2 regions of the Mesorhizobium sp. Cs1321R2N1 genome follow, and region 1 is predicted to be linked to the other one. Evidence: riboswitches for the same ligand, from Rfam matches in the RefSeq annotation. Region 1 holds a riboswitch; the other holds the start of a gene.

Region 1 (4,180 bases):
GTCGCGCATCGTGCGCGACGGCAGGACAATGTGGGAGAAGCCGTTCCTGTCGGGCGAAGCGAACATGTCGCACACCATCGCCAATCTCGAGCACCACCATTTCAAATATTCGGCGTTCCGCCAGCCGGGCGATGTGCATGTGCATATGTTCGGAACGGCCACGCTTTCCTTCGCCGACGGCGTCACGACCGAAGCCGGCGACGTGTTCGAGATCGAGGCCGGGGATTTCGGCCTGCCGCTGCGCAACCCGCTGGAAATCGAAAAGCCGGTGAAGGTGGCGGTGAAGGCGTTGTGAAGCGCCAGACGCCAGGACGTCATCGATGGTCCTATGACAGGCTTTGACATATGGTCCCAAGTTATTTGCCAGGCGCCGTACGAACCCTTGGCTTCGCGCTCTTGCTCGTGCACGCGTCATCCGTGGCTTATGGAGCCGCGCAGTGCAGTCCCAAATCCTATGGCGAAGCGCTCGGACTGATGAAGAACCGGCTTCTAACGTCCGGCTACTCAAGCCCTCAGGTCGAATTTCTGATGCAAAACGCCGACCGGCGAATGTCCACGCTTGGCGGTGCGAAACTGAACGAGGCGGCCAAACCATGCGGGATAGACTCAGCCCGGGCCCATGTCCTCGGCTGCCTGGACAAAGTCCTGTTCCCCTTGCGAGGATCAAAGGCTTCGCTTGACGCTGCAAGGCAGACACGCATCTGGGGTAAAACGCAACTCGCACGGCGCGAACTGCTGTTCGTCGGCAGCTTCAATGCGTGTCTCGGCATTGCGAAAAAGCGCATGTTTCACGGCTAGTCAAACGTCAAACGGATGCTGAAGTCCTCGAACCTGGAGAGGTCGTTCTGCATGGCCTCATGGCGCCAGGATCAGCGCGGGCGGAAATGTTTGGACAGCTTCAGGCCTTGTGCCTGGTAGTTCGAGCCCAGGTCGGTCCCGTAAAGCGCCTGCGGGCGCTTTAGCATGTGTTCGTAGACCAGCCGGCCGACAATCTGGCCATGATCGAGGATGAACGGCACTTCGTGGCTACGCACTTCGAGCACCGCGCGGCTGCCGGTGCCGCCGGCCGCCGAATGGCCGAACCCCGGATCGAAAAACCCGGCATAGTGAACACGGAATTCGCCGACGAGCGGATCGAAGGGCGTCATCTCGGCGGCGTAGAGCGGCGGCACATGCACCGCCTCCTGGCTGACGAGGATGTAGAACTCGTCGGGATCGAGCACCAGTTCGCCGGCGCCGCTCTTGTGGATCGGCTCCCAGAAGTCGAGGACATCCTGGGCGGCACGCTTGTCGACATCGATGAGGCCAGTGTGGTGCTTGCCGCGATAGCCGACCAGCCCATCCTTGTCGCCATTGAGATCAATCGACAGCGCGATGCCGCCGCCCGAAATGTTCGGCGGCTCGGTGGCGACGAGCATCTCGGCGCGGTGCAATTCATGCAGTTCGGCTTCCGAAAGCAGCGCGTTGCCGGTGCGAAAGCGGATTTGAGACAGGCGCGAACCGGTGCGCGCAACGATCGGGAAGGTGCGCGGGCTGACTTCGAGATAGAGCGGACCGTTGTAGCCGGCGGCGATCTTGTCGAACTCGTGGCCACGGTCGGTCATGACGCGGGTGAAGATGTCGAGGCGACCGGTCGAGCTCTTTGGGTTGGCCGAGGCCGAAATGTCGGCCGGCAGGGCCAGGCTTTCGAGCAGCGGCACAATGTAGACGCAGCCGGTTTCGAGAACCGCGCCTTCGGTCAGATTAATCTCGTGCAGCTGCAGCCGATCGAGCTTTTCCGAGACCTTGTGGTTGGGACCGGGCAAGAACGAGGCCCGCACCCGCCAGGCCTTCTCGCCCAATCTGAGATCAAGACTAGCCGGCTGGATCTGATCGGCATCGAGCGCACGCGGCGACTTCAGCGCGCCGGACTGGAGCAGCGCCGAAATGTCCTGATCGGGAAGAATGCCTGTCTGCCGCAAAGTCTGGCTCCGCCCCAAGACTGGTCTCCTTTGTTGCAGGTTCTTGCCGCAAAACCGCTGGGCACTTTGCGGAACCTGCCTTGGTACAAACCTCTTAATGAAGCCGGCAATTGACGCAAGCGCGGCGCGGGTCTAAAGGGTCGTTATCCCGTGGTGATTTGGCCGGTCGGCTTGCAGCCACGTTAAACAAGTCGCTAAAGGACCGTCGGGCCGCAAGGCCGTATGGACCGGTTGCGACTTTCGCGGCCGGTTTTTTTGTGTCTGGAACAAAGCGATGAGCACCAAGAAGCGCAACTGGAAACCTCAGACGGCACTCGTGCATGGCGGAACCCTGCGTTCCGGCTTCGGCGAAACCTCCGAGGCGATGTATCTGACCCAGGGCTATGTCTACAAGACCGCCCAGGCGGCGGAAGCCCGCTTCAAGGGCGAAGAGCCTGGCTTCATCTATTCGCGTTACGCCAACCCGACCGTCGACATGTTCGAAAAGCGCATGTGCGCGCTGGAAGGCGCCGAGGACGCACGCGCCACGGCGTCGGGCATGGCGGCGGTGACGGCGGCGCTGCTGTGCAGCGTCAAGGCCGGCGACCATATCGTGGCGGCGCGCGCGCTGTTCGGCTCCTGCCGCTGGGTGGTCGAGACGCTGGCGCCGCGCTATGGCATCGAGGCGACTTTGGTCGACGGCACCGACATTGCCAATTGGGAAAAGGCGGTCAGGCCGAACACCAAGCTGTTCTTCCTGGAAAGCCCGACCAATCCGACGCTGGAAGTCGTCGACATCGCGGCCGTTGCCTCGCTTGCCAACTCGATCGGCGCGCGGCTTGTCGTCGACAACGTCTTCGCTACGCCGCTGCAGCAGAAGCCGTTGCAGCTTGGCGCGCACATCGTCGTCTACTCGGCCACCAAGCACATCGACGGCCAGGGCCGCTGTCTGGGCGGTGTCATCCTGTCGGACAAGAAGTGGATCGACGAAAACCTGCACGACTATTTCCGCCACACCGGCCCCAGCCTGTCGCCGTTCAATGCCTGGACCCTGCTGAAGGGCCTCGAGACGCTGCCGCTGCGCGTGCGCCAGCAGACGGAAAGCGCCGGCAGGATCGCCGACTTCCTGGCCGAGCAGCCGCAGATCGCCCGCGTCATCTATCCCGGCCGCGCCGACCACCCGCAGGCTGATATCGTCAAGAAGCAGATGTCGGGCGGTTCGACTCTGATCTGCCTCGACGTCAAGGGTGGCAAGCCGGCGGCCTTCGCCCTGCAGAACGCCCTCGACATCGTGCTGATCTCGAACAATCTCGGCGATGCCAAGAGCCTGATCACCCATCCGGCGACGACGACGCACAAGAATTTGAGCGACGAGGCCCGCGCCGAACTCGGCATCGGGCCTGGCACGCTAAGGCTGTCTGTCGGCCTGGAGGACGCCGACGACCTGCTGGAAGACATCGCGCAGGCGTTGCAGGCAGCCAGATAAGCTGCTTAGGAGCGTCGTCCGCGGCGATCAGGCGCGCGACGGCGTCTCCTCCAATTCGGCCGCCTTGGTGCGGATGGTCATGGCATTGCCACGCCAGTCGACGGCGCCGCCGAGCCAGCCGCGCGCCCAGATGGACGGGAGCATCACGTCGCGCGCGATCATCGCCGCGACCATGCGCGGCGACAGATGCCAGCCCTTGGACAAGGCCAGCGCGCATTCCGGAAGGTAGAAGGCCGCCAACACGGCAATCGCGGTTGCCCAGAGGCTGACGCCCGCGCTCGCCGCCGCAACCAGCGCCAGCGCGAGAGGCACCGCCGCGCCGGTCAGGATTTCCGGCGCGAAGAACAGCGGAAAGGTGACGCGGCGCAGGCGCGCCCAGCGGGCCTGGCGCGACCAGATCTCGCCAACGGTACGCTGGCCGAGCGGCTGCTCGAAGGGCGCCGCGACGAGATTGACGCGCAGGCCGAGGCCGTTGACCAGCTTGGTGGCGGCGGCGTCCTCGGCTATCTCGGCGGCCAGCGCACGAATGCCGCCATTGGCGTCCAGCATCGGCTTGTTCCACAGCATGCTCTTGCCCTGGGCAAAGCCGAGGCCAAGCGCCTCGCCGGCATACTGCCAGCGGGCCTGCAATGTGTTGAGGAAGGCGCATTCGACATCGGCCCAGAAACCCTCGGGTCGCGAGCCGATCGGCGTCGAGCAGACAAGGCCGGTATCGGGCCGCCATGCCGCCATCATGTGCTCGACATAGTCCCTC
Region 2 (4,180 bases), on a different contig from region 1:
TCGAACAGGTCGGCAAACCCGGCATCCGGGCCGGATTTTTCGGTGCCCGCCAGCGGGTGGCCGGGAATGAAATGGACGCCGTCAGGCACATGCGGTTGCATCTGCGCGATGACCGACGCCTTGGTCGAGCCGACATCGGTGAGGATCGCCCCCTTTTTCAGCGCCGGCGCGATTTCCTCCGCCACCGCGCCGGACGAACCGACCGGCACCGAGACGATGATCAGATCGGCGTCGCGGACCGCTTCCCTGGCATCCCTGGTGTAGGAATCGCCGAGGCCCAGTTCTTCGGCCCGCTTGAGCGTTGCCGCGCTGCGGGTCGAGATGGCGACGTGGCGAGCCAAACCCTCACGGCGAATGACGCGGGCGAGCGACGAACCGATCAGGCCAATGCCGACCAGCGCGATTTTTTCAAACATCGGAGATGTCATGGTTTCTAGCTTTTCAGGAATGTCGTGAGCGCGGCGACAACGCCGCGATTGGCCTCTTCAGTGCCGACGGTCATGCGCAGCGCGTTGGGAAAGCCGTAGCCTGAAACGCGCCGCAATATATAGCCGCGCGCGCTCAGATACTCATCAGCAGCCGCCGCCGAATGCTTCTGGTCGTCGGGAAAATGAATGAGCAGGAAATTGCCGACGCTCGGCGTCACCCGCAGTCCGAGCCCGGTCATCTCTTCGCTCAGCCAGGTGAGCCAGGTCTCGTTATGCGCCACGCTGCGCTCGACATGGGCGCGGTCGCGGATCGCGGCGATGCCGGCCTCGATCGCCGTCGCATTGACGTTGAAGGGGCCGCGCACGCGGTTGATGGCGTCGACAATGTGCATTGGACCATACATCCAGCCGATGCGCGCGCCGCCGAGGCCGATCTTGGAGAAGGTGCGCGTCATCACCACGTTCTCAGCGCTGCCGACAAGTTCTATGCCGGCTTCATAGTCGTTGCGGCGGACATATTCGGCATAGGCCGCGTCGAGCACCAGAAGCACGTTTTTCGGCAGTCCGGCATGTAGCCGGCGCACCTCCTGGAACGGCATATAGGTGCCGGTCGGGTTGTTGGGATTGGCCAGAAACACGATTTTCGTGCGCGGCGTCACGGCCGCCATCATCGCATCGATGTCGGCGCGCTCGTCGGTCTCCTTGACCACCACCGGGGTGGCGCCCGCCGACTGGATGTAGATCTTGTAGACCATGAAGGCGTGTTCGGTGAACATGGCCTCGTCGCCGGGCGCGAGATAGGTCTGCGCCAGCAGGCCGAGGATCTCGTCGGAACCGTTCGAGCAGATGATGTTCTGCGCGTTAAGGCCATGCACCTCGGCGATCGCCTCACGCAACCGCCTGGCGGTGCCGTCGGGATAGACGTCGAGTTTGCCGGCGACCTCACGCGCGGCCTCGATCGCCTTCGGCGAGGGCCCAAGCGGATTCTCGTTCGACGACAGCTTGTAGACCTTGGCGACACCGGCCGGCGCCGTGCTCTTGCCGGGCACGTAGGCGTCTATGTCCATGATGCCCGCGCGCGGGGTCGGACGTGCCTGATCAGGTGTCTGGTTCATTTTTGCAAAATCCGTCGAAAACGCCTCCATCCGGAAGCCGCTGCGGAAATACAAGCCATGGCAGGCAATGTCGAGGGGCGCAGTGGTGCCGGCCGCCGGCATTGACGGCGAGGCGGGCGAGTTCTAGAAGGACAGGGACAGTTCCGTGGTGATTTGGCCGGTCGGCTTGCAGCCACGTTAAACAATTCGCTAAAGGGCCGTTTGCGTGACGTAACCGGCTTTGCGAAGGCAATGCCGGTTTTTTATTGTCCGCGACCGGCCGGACGAACGCATCGGCGGCGCGGAGATCGGCAGCGATTTCCGCAAAAGCATGGTGCAGCAAGAGAGACGTGATGGCTGTTCTGCGTGCAGCAAAGACCAACAACGAGGCCGACCAACCGTCGAGCCCGGTGTTGCGTTTCGGGCCCGACAAGCCGCTCAAGCTCGACGCCGGCACGCTGCTGTCGCCATTCCAGATCGCCTACCAGACCTATGGCACGCTGAACGACGCCCGTTCCAATGCCATCCTCGTCTGCCATGCGCTGACCGGCGACCAGCATGTCGCCAGCACCAATCCGGTGACCGGCAAGCCAGGCTGGTGGGAAGTGCTGATAGGCCCCGGCAAGATCATCAACACCAGCCGTTTCTTCGTCATCTGCTCCAACGTCATCGGCGGCTGTCTTGGTTCCACCGGGCCGGCCTCGACCAATCCCGCCACGGGAAAGCCCTATGGGCTCGACCTTCCGGTCATCACCATCCGCGACATGGTGCGCGCGCAGCAGATGCTGGTCGATCATTTCGGTATCGAGAAGCTGTTCTGCGTGCTGGGCGGTTCGATGGGCGGCATGCAGGTGCTGCAATGGGCGTCGAGCTATCCCGAACGGGTTTTTTCGGCACTGCCGATCGCCACCGGCGCGCGCCATTCGTCACAGAACATCGCTTTCCACGAGGTCGGCCGGCAGGCCGTGATGGCCGATCCGGACTGGCATGGCGGCAAATATTTCGAGCACGGCAGGCGCCCGGAAAAGGGGCTGGCGGTGGCGCGCATGGCCGCCCACATAACCTATCTGTCGGAAGCCGCCCTACACCGCAAATTCGGCCGTAACCTGCAGGATCGCGAAGCGCTGACCTTCGGCTTCGATGCCGATTTCCAGATCGAGAGCTATCTGCGCCACCAGGGCATGACCTTCGTTGACCGTTTCGACGCCAACTCCTACCTCTACATGACACGGTCGATGGATTATTTCGACCTCGCCGCCGACCATGGCGGTCGGCTGGCGGACGCCTTTGCCGGCACCAAAACCCGCTTCTGCCTGGTGTCCTTCACGTCGGATTGGCTGTTTCCGACCGAAGAGAGCCGCTCCATCGTCCATGCGCTCAACGCCGCCGGCGCCTCGGTATCCTTCGTCGAGATCGAGACCGATCGCGGCCACGACGCCTTCCTGCTCGACGAACCGGAACTGTTTGCCGCCATCAACGGCTTCATCGGCTCGGCCGCGCGCGCCAAGGGGCTGGGCGTATGACCCCGAAAAGTTGCAGACTTTTCGGACCAAGGTCATGCGTCAAACAGAAAGGCGAAGCCATGACCCCGAAGAGTTGCGGACTTTCCGGACCATGGTCGTGCGCCACTCAGGAGGCGAAACCATGAGCGTCAACGGCAGCCAGCGTGTCGACCTCGAGGTCGTCGCCAACCTCATCCCGCCGCAATCGCGCGTGCTCGACGTCGGCTCAGGCGACGGCTCGCTGCTCGAATTGCTGCAGGAAACCAAGCAGGTTGACGGCCGCGGGCTCGAGTTGTCGCAGCGCGGCGTCAACGAATGCGTGGCGCGCGGCCTCTCGGTCATCCAGGGCGATGCTGACAAGGATCTCGAATTCTATCCCGACAAGGGTTTTGACTTCGTCGTCCTGTCGCAGACCCTGCAGGCCACCCGCAACCCAAAACTGGTGCTCGACGAACTGCTCAGGATCGGCAATCGGGCGATCGTCTCCTTCCCCAATTTCGGCCATTGGCGGGTGCGCCTGTCGCTGTTCGTCAAGGGCCGAATGCCGGTGACCAAGGATCTGCCCTACTCCTGGTACGACACGCCCAACATCCACTTCTGCACCATCCGCGACTTCGTCAATCTGTGCGAAGAGCTTGGCGCGACGGTGGAAAAGGCGACAGCGCTCGACGCCAACGGCCAGAGGATCGGCCTGTCGATGCCATGGTGGTTCTGGAATTTCTTTGGCCAACAGGCTGTGTTCCTGCTGAAGCGGTAGTGGTTGCCATGCATTTCTTTCGCAGACGGCCTCTTCCGGTTGAAATACCACCTGACATCCTGTCTGGCATAAAAGCTGGAATTCTGGTCTGCACGTCACCGCGCAGCGGCAGCAATCATCTCGCTGGATTGATGGCAGCCGCCGGGCTTGGCAACCCGTTGGAGTGGTTCGGCGGCCGCCGTCTTCTTGAATTGCCGAACTATCCTCGCGATCCCCGCGCTCAAGTCTTGCGGGCATTGAGGGATGGGCGATCCCCTTCCGGAATTTACGCAGTCAAACTGTTTGCCAGCCAATTTTCACAAGTGGCTAGAACCATCGACCTACCAGCCACCCTCCCAGAATTGCGCTATGTCCGTTTAACGCGCCGCGATCTCCTTGGCCAGGCAATCTCCTGGGCGC

What was found. A riboswitch is a leader RNA that binds a small molecule or an ion and turns the genes downstream of it on or off. The one in region 1 is predicted to bind S-adenosylmethionine.
Region 2: another riboswitch for S-adenosylmethionine. It lies ahead of metX (homoserine O-acetyltransferase MetX); the one in region 1 lies ahead of O7A61_RS06135 (O-succinylhomoserine sulfhydrylase).

The regions. Positions count from the first base shown of each region.
Region 1 is NZ_JAPYKP010000014.1:9,973-14,152, reverse strand. It holds gene araD1 (AraD1 family protein) at 1-295, shown strand, start outside; gene O7A61_RS06145 (hypothetical protein) at 475-798, shown strand; gene O7A61_RS06140 (2'-deoxycytidine 5'-triphosphate deaminase) at 870-1,961, opposite strand; SAM riboswitch at 2,102-2,179, shown strand; gene O7A61_RS06135 (O-succinylhomoserine sulfhydrylase) at 2,236-3,426, shown strand; gene O7A61_RS06130 (ceramide glucosyltransferase) at 3,454-4,180, opposite strand, start outside.
Region 2 is NZ_JAPYKP010000041.1:17,089-21,268, forward strand. It holds gene O7A61_RS13430 (prephenate/arogenate dehydrogenase family protein) at 1-428, opposite strand, end outside; gene hisC (histidinol-phosphate transaminase) at 434-1,543, opposite strand; SAM riboswitch at 1,679-1,756, shown strand; gene metX (homoserine O-acetyltransferase MetX) at 1,876-3,045, shown strand; gene metW (methionine biosynthesis protein MetW) at 3,167-3,781, shown strand; gene O7A61_RS13450 (Stf0 family sulfotransferase) at 3,727-4,180, shown strand, end outside.